DNA from 3 places in the Frankia sp. CeRuru1 genome. Region 1 is predicted to be linked to each of the others. Evidence: riboswitches for the same ligand, from Rfam matches in the RefSeq annotation. Region 1 holds a riboswitch; each other region holds the start of a gene.

The links. Region 1 has a riboswitch for cobalamin ahead of AC08OP_RS10505 (methylenetetrahydrofolate reductase). Riboswitches for the same ligand answer to the same signal wherever they lie in the genome.
Region 2: linked by a shared signal. The riboswitch ahead of metE (5-methyltetrahydropteroyltriglutamate--homocysteine S-methyltransferase) and the one ahead of AC08OP_RS10505 (methylenetetrahydrofolate reductase) in region 1 are both predicted to bind cobalamin.
Region 3: linked by a shared signal. The riboswitch ahead of AC08OP_RS13655 (CoA-acylating methylmalonate-semialdehyde dehydrogenase) and the one ahead of AC08OP_RS10505 (methylenetetrahydrofolate reductase) in region 1 are both predicted to bind cobalamin.

Annotation. Positions count from the first base shown of each region.
Region 1 covers NZ_CDWWEW010000110.1:6,481-9,748, forward strand. The annotation lists gene AC08OP_RS10500 (ribonucleotide-diphosphate reductase subunit beta) at 1-778, shown strand, start outside; cobalamin riboswitch at 890-1,079, shown strand; partial or broken gene AC08OP_RS10505 (methylenetetrahydrofolate reductase) at 1,313-2,136, shown strand; partial or broken gene AC08OP_RS10510 (ATP-binding protein) at 2,230-3,268, opposite strand, start outside.
Region 2 covers NZ_CDWWEW010000168.1:186-3,453, reverse strand. The annotation lists gene metE (5-methyltetrahydropteroyltriglutamate--homocysteine S-methyltransferase) at 1-1,683, opposite strand, end outside; cobalamin riboswitch at 1,824-2,108, opposite strand; gene AC08OP_RS13565 (adenosylcobinamide amidohydrolase) at 2,337-2,834, opposite strand; gene AC08OP_RS13560 (hypothetical protein) at 2,979-3,268, opposite strand, start outside.
Region 3 covers NZ_CDWWEW010000170.1:2,113-5,380, forward strand. The annotation lists gene AC08OP_RS13645 (FecCD family ABC transporter permease) at 1-3, opposite strand, end outside; gene AC08OP_RS13650 (ABC transporter substrate-binding protein) at 6-1,313, opposite strand; cobalamin riboswitch at 1,343-1,529, opposite strand; cobalamin riboswitch at 1,735-1,921, shown strand; gene AC08OP_RS13655 (CoA-acylating methylmalonate-semialdehyde dehydrogenase) at 2,112-3,268, shown strand, end outside.

The sequences.
Region 1 (3,268 bases):
CCTCGTGCTCAACCTCTACCGGCACCTGAACGCCCCGGAGGCGCGGCTCTACCTGTCCCGCCAACTGTTCGAGGAGGCCGTGCACGTCCAGTTCTACCTGACCCTGCTCGACACCTACCTGCCCGATCCGGACGAGCGGGCCCGCGCGTTCGCCGCCATCGAGAACATCCCGTCGATCCGCGCCAAGGCAGCGTTCTGCTTCCGCTGGATCGACTCCCTCGGCCGCCTCGACCGGCTGCGCACCCGCGCCGACCGGCGGGCCTTCCTGCTCAACCTGATCTGCTTCGCCACCTGCATCGAAGGGCTGTTCTTCTACGGCGCCTTCGCCTACGTCTACTTCCTGCGCTCCCGCGGCCTGCTGCACGGGCTCGCCTCCGGCACCAACTGGGTGTTCCGCGACGAGTCCATGCACATGGGGTTCGCCCTCGACGTGATCCGCACCGTCCGCGCCGAGGAACCCGACCTCGTCGACGCCGACTTCGAGGCCGCGGTGCGGGACATGCTCGCCGAGGCGGTCGACGCTGAAACCGTGTTCGCCGAGGACCTCCTGACCGGTGGGGTCGCCGGGATGACCGTCGCTGACATGCGCACCTACCTGGAGTACGTCGCCGACCGCCGGCTCGGTCAGCTCGGGTTCGCGCCCATGTTCGGGTCGGCCAACCCGTTCTCGTTCCTCGACCTGCAGGACGTGCAGGAGCTGTCGAACTTCTTCGAACGCCGGGTGTCGTCCTACCAGGTCGCCGTGGAGGGTTCGGTCTCCTTCGACGAGGACTTCTGACCGGTCCCGACGGTTTTCGGGAGGCTCGGGTTCCGCGCCCGGGCCTCCCGGCCATTCGACGCCGGCGTGACGGGACCGGTGAGGCGGCCTTGTCGGCGATGTGGGCCGCGCGTAGCCTGAACCGGCCGTGGTGTTCGGGAAGCCGGTGTGACGCCGGCGCGGCCCTCGCCACTGTGTTCGGGAGTCTCCGGCCGTATCCGCGTCCGCGCGGAGGTCACTGGGCTGCTTGTCGGCCTGGGAAGGCCGGTCCGGAGACGCTGTACCCGTCAGCCAGGAGACCGGCCACGGCACCGAGTGACGCTTCCACGAGGTGCTGGAGGACGATCAGCGTGAGCATGCCCGCCTGCCGGCCGGCCACCCCTGGCCGGCCCGTGTACGGCCGCGCCCAGCGTCGACCGGTCAAGGCCGCGCCCGTCCACCGCCCGTCCACGACGGTGAGAACAGGTGCCGACCATGACAGACACTGAGCTGCGCGCCGAGGTGACGACCGTGCCCAGGCAGCGGAGGTCCCCCCTTGCGGCCCGCCCCGCGACGATGAGCGAGTTCCTGTCGACCGGAACGACCTCCTACTCGTTCGAGTTCTTCCCGCCGAAGACGCCCGACGGTGAGCGGGCGCTGTGGACCGCGCTACGCGAGATCGAGGCGCTGCGGCCATCGTTCGTGTCCGTCACCTACGGCGCCGGCGGGTCGACCCGCGAGGGCACGATGCGCATCTGCGAACGGATCGCCACCGAGACGTCACTGACGCCGATCGTGCATCTCACCGCGGTCAACCACGCCCGGGCGGAGCTGCGCCGGATCGTCGGCACGGTCGCCGGTACCGGCGTCCGCAACATCCTGGCGCTGCGCGGCGACCCGCCGGGCGACCCGCTCGGCGAGTGGGTACGCCATCCCAACGGCTTCGAGCACGCGGACGAGCTGGTCACCTTCGTCCGCGGGCTCGGGAACTTCTGCGTCGGCGTCGCGGCGTTCCCGGACAAGCACCCACGCGCCGCCGACCTCGACAGCGACGCCCGCGCCCTGGCCGGCAAGTTCCGCGCCGGGGCCAGCTACGCCATCACCCAGTTCTTCTTCGACGCCGACGCCTACCTCCGGCTGGTCGAGCGGGTCGGCCGGCTGGGCTGCGACGCGCCGATCGTGCCCGGGGTGATGCCGGTGACGAACGTCGCGCAGATCACCCGGATGGCCCAGCTGTCCGGCGCCGCTTTCCCGCCAGCGCTGGCCCGCCGCCTGGAGGCGGTCGCCGACGACCCGGCGGCCGTGCGCCCGGCCTGCACTTCATCACCCTCAACCGCTCCTCGGCGACCCGGGAGGTCTACCGCAACCTCGTCGGCTCAGCTCCCCAGCCGGCGGGCTGAGCGCGACGGCTGTCACGACGAGGCGGGACCAGTCGAGCCGGGTCGCCGGCCAACGCCGGAGACCCGGCGCGAGACGGCGAGCCGGCTGCCAGATCAGGGCTGGATGACGAGCAGGAGCTCGCCGACTTCGACGGAGTCGCCGGTACTGCGGGCGAGTTCGGTGATGGTTCCGGCGGTGGGGCTGGTGACGGCGGCTTCCATCTTCATGGCCTCGACGACGGCCAGCTTGGCGCCCTTCTCGATGGTGTCGCCGACCTTGACCGCGAAGGTGACGATGCCGGGGAGGCTCGCGCCGATATGGCCGGAGTTGGTGGGGTCGGCGCGGCGGGCGGTGGCGGACGCCGAGCTGATGGACTCGTCGCGGACCCGGACGGGGCGGGGCTGGCCGTTGACCCGCAGGTAGAGGGTGCGGATACCGGCGCGGTCGGGATCGCTGATGGTTTCGAGCTCGACGATGATCTCGGCGCCGGGTTCGAGGAAGACGCTGACCGGCTCGCCGGGCAGCAGGCCGTAGAGGAAGGCCTCCGTGGGAATGACCGAGCTGTCGCCGTACTGCTCGACGGCCTTCTCGTAGTCGCGCCACGGGCCGGGGAACAGCAGCCGCGACAGGGTGGCGCGCCGGGCGTCGCCGGCGAGGTAGCCGAGCACACTGGCCGGCAGGTCGTACTTCTCCGGCTCGGTCCGTAGCGTGGCGGGGTCGATGTTCCCGGAGGCGATGAACAGCGCGAGGTCGCCGACGACCTTGCTGGTCGGCGTCACCTTGATTGGCTTGCCGAGCAGCTCGTTGGCGATCGCGTAGCACTCGGTGACCTCGGACCAGCGGTCGCCGAGCCCGAGCGCGATGGCCTGCTGGCGCAGGTTCGTCAGCTGGCCGCCCGGAATCTCGTGCCGGTAGACGGCGCCGGTCGGCGCCCGCAGGCCCGCCTCGAACGGGGCGTACAGGTCGCGGACCGCCTCCCAGTAGGCCTCCAGCGCGGACAGCGCCGCGAGCGGGATGCCGGTTGCGCGGTCGGTGTGGTCGGTCGCGGCGACGAGCGCGGACATGTTCGGCTGGCTCGTGCCGCCGGACATGGGGGCCGCGGCGGCGTCCACCGCGTCGACGCCTGCGTTCGCGGCGGCGAGCAGGGTCGCG
Region 2 (3,268 bases), on a different contig from region 1:
GAGGCTCTGGGCGTAGGTAGCCCAGGCGACGGTCATCGGCTCCGGACGGACGACGTCACCCAGGATGATCGGCGGCCGGACGTAGCGCGAGCCGTACGACTGCACCCAGCCGTCCGTCGTCGCGAGGAACCCGGTCAGCTGCTCGCCGAAGTACTGCACCATGTCGTTGCGCTCGGGCTCGCCGTGCACCAGCACGTCCAGCCCGAACTCCTCCTGGGCGGCGATCACGTTGCGGATCTCGGTCCGCATCGCCTCGACGTAGCCGTCCGGGGACATGCTCCCGTTGCGCAGCGCGGCCCGGGCCTGGCGCAGACTCGCGGTCTGCGGGAACGACCCGATAGTGGTCGTCGGCAGCTGCGGCAGGCTCAGCCGCTCCGCCTGGACCAGGTCACGCTTCTCGTAGGGGCTCGCCCGGTGCAGGTCCGCGCCGGTCACGGCCGCGGCCCGCTGGTGCACCGCCTCGACCCGCACGAGCGGCGACACGGCCCGGGCGGCGAGACGCGCGGCGTTGGTCTGCAGGGCGCCGGCGATGGCGTCCCGTCCCGAGGTGAGGCCGGCGGTGAGGGTGACGATCTCGTCGAGCTTCTGCCGGGCGAAGGCCAGCCAGCCGGCAATCTCGGGGTCCAGGTCGCCCTCGAGGACCACATCCAGCGGGACGTGCAGCAGGGAGCAGGAGGCCGAGACGTCGACTCGGCCGGCGAGGCCCCGCAGGCTCTCGATCGTGTCGAGGGTGGCGGCCAGGTCGGCGGCCCAGATGTTGTGCCCGTTGACGACGCCGGCGACCAGTCGCTTGTCGCCGAGGCCGCCGGCGGCGGCAAGGGCCGCCAGGTTGGCCGACGCCGGTCCGACGAAGTCGAGCGCGACGCCGTCGAGGGCGCTGTCGCGCAGCACCGGCAGCGCGTCACCGACCCGGTCGAAGTAGGTGGCCAGCAACAGCTTCGGCCGGTCCGCCGCGGCGGTCAGCGTTGCGTAGGCGCCGCTGACCGCCTCCAGGACCGCCGCAGGCTGGTCAAGGACCAGCGCCGGCTCGTCGAGCTGGACCCACTCGGCCCCGGCGGCCCGCAGCTGGCGCAGCACGTCTGCGTACAGCGGCAGAATCCGGTCCAGCAGCGACAGCGGCTCGAAACCCTCGCCCGCGTCCGGAGCCGCCTTGGCCAGCAGCAGGAACGTCACCGGGCCGACCAGCACCGGCCGGGTGAGGACACCGGCGTCCTTCGCCTCGGCGAACTCACCGAGCGGCTTGGCCGCGTCCAGGCTGAAGTCGGTGTCGGGGCCGAGCTCGGGCACCAGGTAGTGGTAGTTGGTGTCGAACCACTTCGTCATCTCCAGCGGCTCGGCGTCCGCGGTGCCGCGAGCCATGGCGAAGTAGCGGTCCAGCCTGCCCTTCGGCGTGCTCACCTCCGGGACCGCCGTACGGTGGCGCGCCGGGATGGCGCCGAGCATGACGGCGGTGTCCAGCACGTGGTCGTACAGCGAGAAGTCGTTGCTCGGGATCTCCTCGATCCCGGCCTGCCTCAGCTGGGCCAGGCGCTCCTGGCGTAGCTGCCGAGTGGCCGCCAGCAACTGCTCGGCGTCGCTCGTGCCCGCCCAGTACGCCTCGGTCGCCTTCTTCAGCTCCCGATTGGCACCCTGCCGGGGATACCCGTACACCGTCGCGCGACTAAGCGGTGCGGTCGTGCTCATGGGCTCTCCTTCGCGAGTCCACCTGACCTCGCGAACAGACCAGCACGACACCGGCACCCCGACTGGTCGTCGAAAGTCCGACCGAGAGGCGCCGACGGCGCGGACCCACCCACGAGGTCACAGCCAAGCGTGCTCGCGACCGCGCGCACGCACAGCGGGCAGGTCTTCGGACTCGTGGGCCTTCCCGATCCGTTCGGACGGGGCTCCCTACTGGCCGTCGCTTCCCAAACCCCGGGCCCGCCCAGCTCAAGGCCGGTCGAGCCGCTACGAGTTCAGTGCTGTCCCGCCGCACCCGTCAGGTGCGGCATCGGACGGTGTTCGTTCCCACTCACCGCTGCGGGGCAGTCCCGGATTCCCACCGGGTTCCCTCTCACGTCTCCCACCACCCATTACCTCGTCGAGGCACCGAGTGGCGGTCGAACCAGCTGCGCTCAGCAGCCTAGCAACGGCACCGGGGGCCGGAGGCACGAGCCGGCATGTGGCGTGAGGTCGTCTCGCTCACGGCCTCGCCGACGAGCGCCCAGCCTCCCGCACCCGCGTCCTCAGCCCGTCGCGGCGTCGGCGCGCGGGCCGTCTGCCGCCCCGTCCGGCCGGCGGAGCGGTACAGAAGCATCTCCTGATCTGGGTTCGGACCCGCCGGGCGGACATGGCGGTCAGGCTGAGGGCTCCGCCCATCGGGCGGCGTAGCACGCGGCGCCGCCTGCGACGGCGGCGTGGACGGCACGGCCCAGGCGGGCTCCCCATCGCGAGCGCGGGCCGCAGTACTCGACTCCCGGCGGTCCACCAGCGGAGCCGGCGGGGCAGCACACCACGAGGGCGTCGGACGCCGTGCCGGTGCCGGGAACGCCGGCTTCCAGCAACGCCTGGCTCTTCGCCTCGGTGGCCGTGACGACGGCGTTGACCAGGGCCGCGTCGCTGAGCAGCACGGGCAGCAGGCAGACGAGGTTGACCGTGCCGGGACGCCACCGCGCCGCGGGCAGCCCCAGCTCGGCGGCGATCTCCTCGAGGTGGCGCGCGGGATCGTCCCGGCAATAGTCCTGCGCCACCTCGGCGTTGATGACCCACTCGCCGACCGCGAGCCCGCCGATGCCCCGAGGGCATCCGCCGTACCAGCGGACTCGACGCTCACCACGGCCGCCGTACCGACGCACCCGTCGGTACCCGCAGGCCAGGCCGCGGCGGCCCGGCCTCTTCGCGTGAGACGACCGGCCCGTCGCACGCCGTCCGCGTCATCGACGTCCCGTCCACCTCACGCCGACGAGGCGCCGATGGGTTGTGACGCATCAGTTTCCGGGCTACCGGTCGGTGCTGCGCCGCTGGTCTGGGACCGGACGTGCGGCGAGCGTGGTCAGGAGCAGACGTCGGGGGCAGTCGAGGTCAGTCGTTGGGCACTCCGGGCCCGGACAGTCGGCGCAGGAAGGCAGTGCCTGTGCCTGGCGGGTCAGGCCGTCGAGATAGTCGACGAGCAGGTCCAACTGATGGCGCAGCTCGCGCATCCGGGCCGACTGCGCGCCGGCTTGGCGGCGGTGTGCGCGCAGCTGTTGGTAGGCGTGCGGTTCGAGCATCACCATCTCGGCGCCGTCGA
Region 3 (3,268 bases), on a different contig from region 1:
CACGGTCAGCTCAGCTTCTTGTAGAAGACGAACGTGTGGCCGGGCACGAGCTCGGGGTGCAGGATCGCGACCAGGTCGGCGAGCACCAGGTCGGGCCGGGTCACGCCGCGCTCCCAGTAGTCGTTGCCGCCGCCGGGCCCGATGGCCAGGGTGTTCGTCCAGACCTGGCCGCCGGGCTGCGCCGCGGCGAGGGTGCCGTAGCGGGGGTCCTCGGCGACCGCGTCGCCGACCGTGTCCCACTCGCCGTCGGCCAGCCAGACCGGCGCGTCGCCGCCGTCGGCGAACACCGCCTCGAAGCTGAGTTCCAGGCTGCCGGTGTCGGTCTCGTCCTCCCACGGGTAGGTCGCGCCCGCGTCCGACAGCAGCTTGCCGACGTAGCTGCCGCCGGACGGCATGTACCAGGTGCCCTCGTACATCGAGCCGGGCAGCACCTTCACCGGGGTGACCCCGGCGGCGGTCGCCTTGTCCGCGATGGCGGAGTAGTCGGTCTGGATCTGGCCGAAGACCTTGGCGGCCTGCTCCTCGTCGCCGGTGAGCGCCGCCATCACCTTGATCCACTCGGCCCGGCCGAGCGGGTCGCCCTCCAGCCATTCGGCGTTGGCGACGACCGTCACGCCCGCCTTGCGGATCGTCGCGTACTCGGGCGAGTCCGTCCCGTCGGTCATCAGGACGTCGGGGGCGGCGCTGACCACCTTCTCCACGTCGATCTGGTAGTTCGGGGCGTACTCGACGACCTTGCCGGCGTCGATCTGCTCGCGCACCTCAGGGCTGGAGACCAGGCTGGCGCTGGAGACCCCGGTGAGGACGTCGACCGCGTCCAGGTCGACCAGCAGCGGTAGGTGGGTCGTCGACCCGGAGTAGAGGCTGGTGATCGGCACCTCGATCTGCGGGGCGGCGGCGAGGTCTCCGGTCAGCTCCGGTGCCGGCGCGCCGCAGCGCACCAGCACGTACGACTCCGGCTTGCCGTCCGGGTACGGCTCCTTGACCGTGAGTACCTGGTAGCTGTTGTGGTAGGTCAGCGTGACGTTCTTGGCCGCCTCGAACGTCGACTTCACCGGGAAGTAGTCGGTCTCGGCGTTGAACGACGTCACGCACCCGCGCGCGTCGAGGGCTGCGGAGCCACCGGCCTCGTCACCGTCGTCGTCCCCGCAGGCCGCCAGCGAGACCATCGCCAGCACGCCGGCCAGCACCGCAGCGACGGCGGTCCGGCGACGCGGCCGGCCGGGCCGGCGGCGTCGCGACGGCCGCGCGGGCGCGTCGGCAGCGGCTGCCGAAAGCGCGGGATCAGACTCAGCACAAGCAGGCACGCTCACGCGGACCGCCTCTCCAGCACCTCGTGGATGGGTCACTCGATGCCGTGGCCGGTCTCCTGGCTGACGGGTCGACGCCTCCAGGTCAGCCTTCCCAGGCGAACACGCCCAGTGACTTCCGCCGCACCGCGGACCAGACCCGAGACTTCCCGATCACAGTGGCGAGGGCCGCGCCGGCATCACACCGGCTTCCCGAACACCACGGCAACGCCACGCTACGCGACCGGAGCCCAACCGGGCAAGAGGCACAGATCGGCCATCGCCGCGACGACGAGCACACCGGCGGTCAGGACCGGCCCGAGCCGCCGGCGGTCCTTCCCGCCTCGGGCCAGCCCCCGCTCCGGCGGCCGGGCGGGCGGAGCCCGGGGACACGGCTGCCACGGATCGACGTCACACCGACACGGGCCGCGACTACTGGACATAGTATGGTGTCCTACTTTATGGTCCCCTACCAAGGTCCATGGTGTCAGGGAAGCCGGTGTGAATCCGGCGCGGTCCCGCCACTGTGACCGGGGAGCCGGACTCCCGTGATGCCACTGGCCGCGTGCCGGGAAGGCAGGAGTCCGCGCCGATCCGGGAGCCAGGATACCGGCCGTGGGCGACCGTGTACTTCCACGAGGATGGAGTCGGAACGCATGTCAGCCCTGCTTTTTCATGCCCCCTTCCGAGCCGCCCGGCGACATTTCGACTGATTCCCGGCGGCTTTCGCACTCCTTCTTTCTTCACATCCTTCTCCCGGCGCGCCGCGGCCGCCGGGGCGATGCAGGCTGCGCACTTTCGGAAGGTCAGGCGAAATTTCTCATGCGAGAACTCACGCATCACGTCGGCGGAAAGCCGGTCCCGGGCACCTCGGGTCGTTTCGGTGCCGTCTACGACCCGAGTACCGGGCGGGAGCAGGCGCGGGTACCACTGGCGTCGCGCGCAGAGGTGGCCGACGCCGTCGCGGCGGCGGCCGACGCCCAGCCCGGCTGGGCCCGGCTCAACCCCCAGCGCCGGGCCAGGGTGCTGGCGCGCTTCCTCGAACTGGTCCGGGCCGAGCAGGACTCGCTCGCCCGGCTGCTCGCCGCAGAGCACGGCAAGACGGTGGCCGACGCGCACGGCGACATCGAGCGCGGCCTGGAGGTGGTCGAGTTCGCCACCGGCATCCCGCACCTGCTCAAGGGCGAGTACTCGGACGCGGCCGGCACCGGCATCGACGTGTACTCGATGCGCCAGCCCCTCGGGGTCGTCGCCGGGATCACCCCGTTCAACTTCCCTGCGATGATCCCGCTCTGGAAGGCGGCACCGGCGCTGGCCTGCGGTAACGCATTCGTGCTCAAGCCGTCGGAGCGTGACCCCTCGGTGCCGCTGCGGCTGGCGGAGCTGTTCCTGGACGCCGGCCTGCCGCCGGGCGTGTTCAACGTCGTCAACGGCGACAAGGAGGCCGTGGACGCGCTGCTGACGGACCCCCGGGTCGAGGCGGTCGGCTTCGTCGGGTCGTCCGACATCGCCCAGTACGTCTACGCCACCGCCGCCGCGCACGGCAAGCGGGCGCAGTGCTTCGGCGGGGCGAAGAACCACATGGTCGTCATGCCGGACGCGGACCTCGACCACGCGGTGGAGTCCCTGGTCGGCGCCGGCTACGGGTCGGCTGGCGAGCGCTGCATGGCGATCTCGGTCGCCGTCCCGGTGGGCGAGGCGACGGCGGACGCCCTGGTCGAGCGGCTCGCCGCGCGGGTCACGGCGCTGCGGATCGGGCCGGCGCTGGACGACGCCACCGAGATCGGCCCGCTGGTCACCCCCGCGGCCGTGGCCCGGGTCCGCGACTACCTCAGCTCCGGCGTCGAGGAGGGCGCGAGCCTGGTCGTCGACGGCAGCGGCAACCCGCTCGCGGGCACCGAGCACGAGCAGGGCTTCTACCTCGGCGCGTCGCTGTTCGACCACGTCACCCCGGCGATGCGGATCTACCGGGAGGAGAT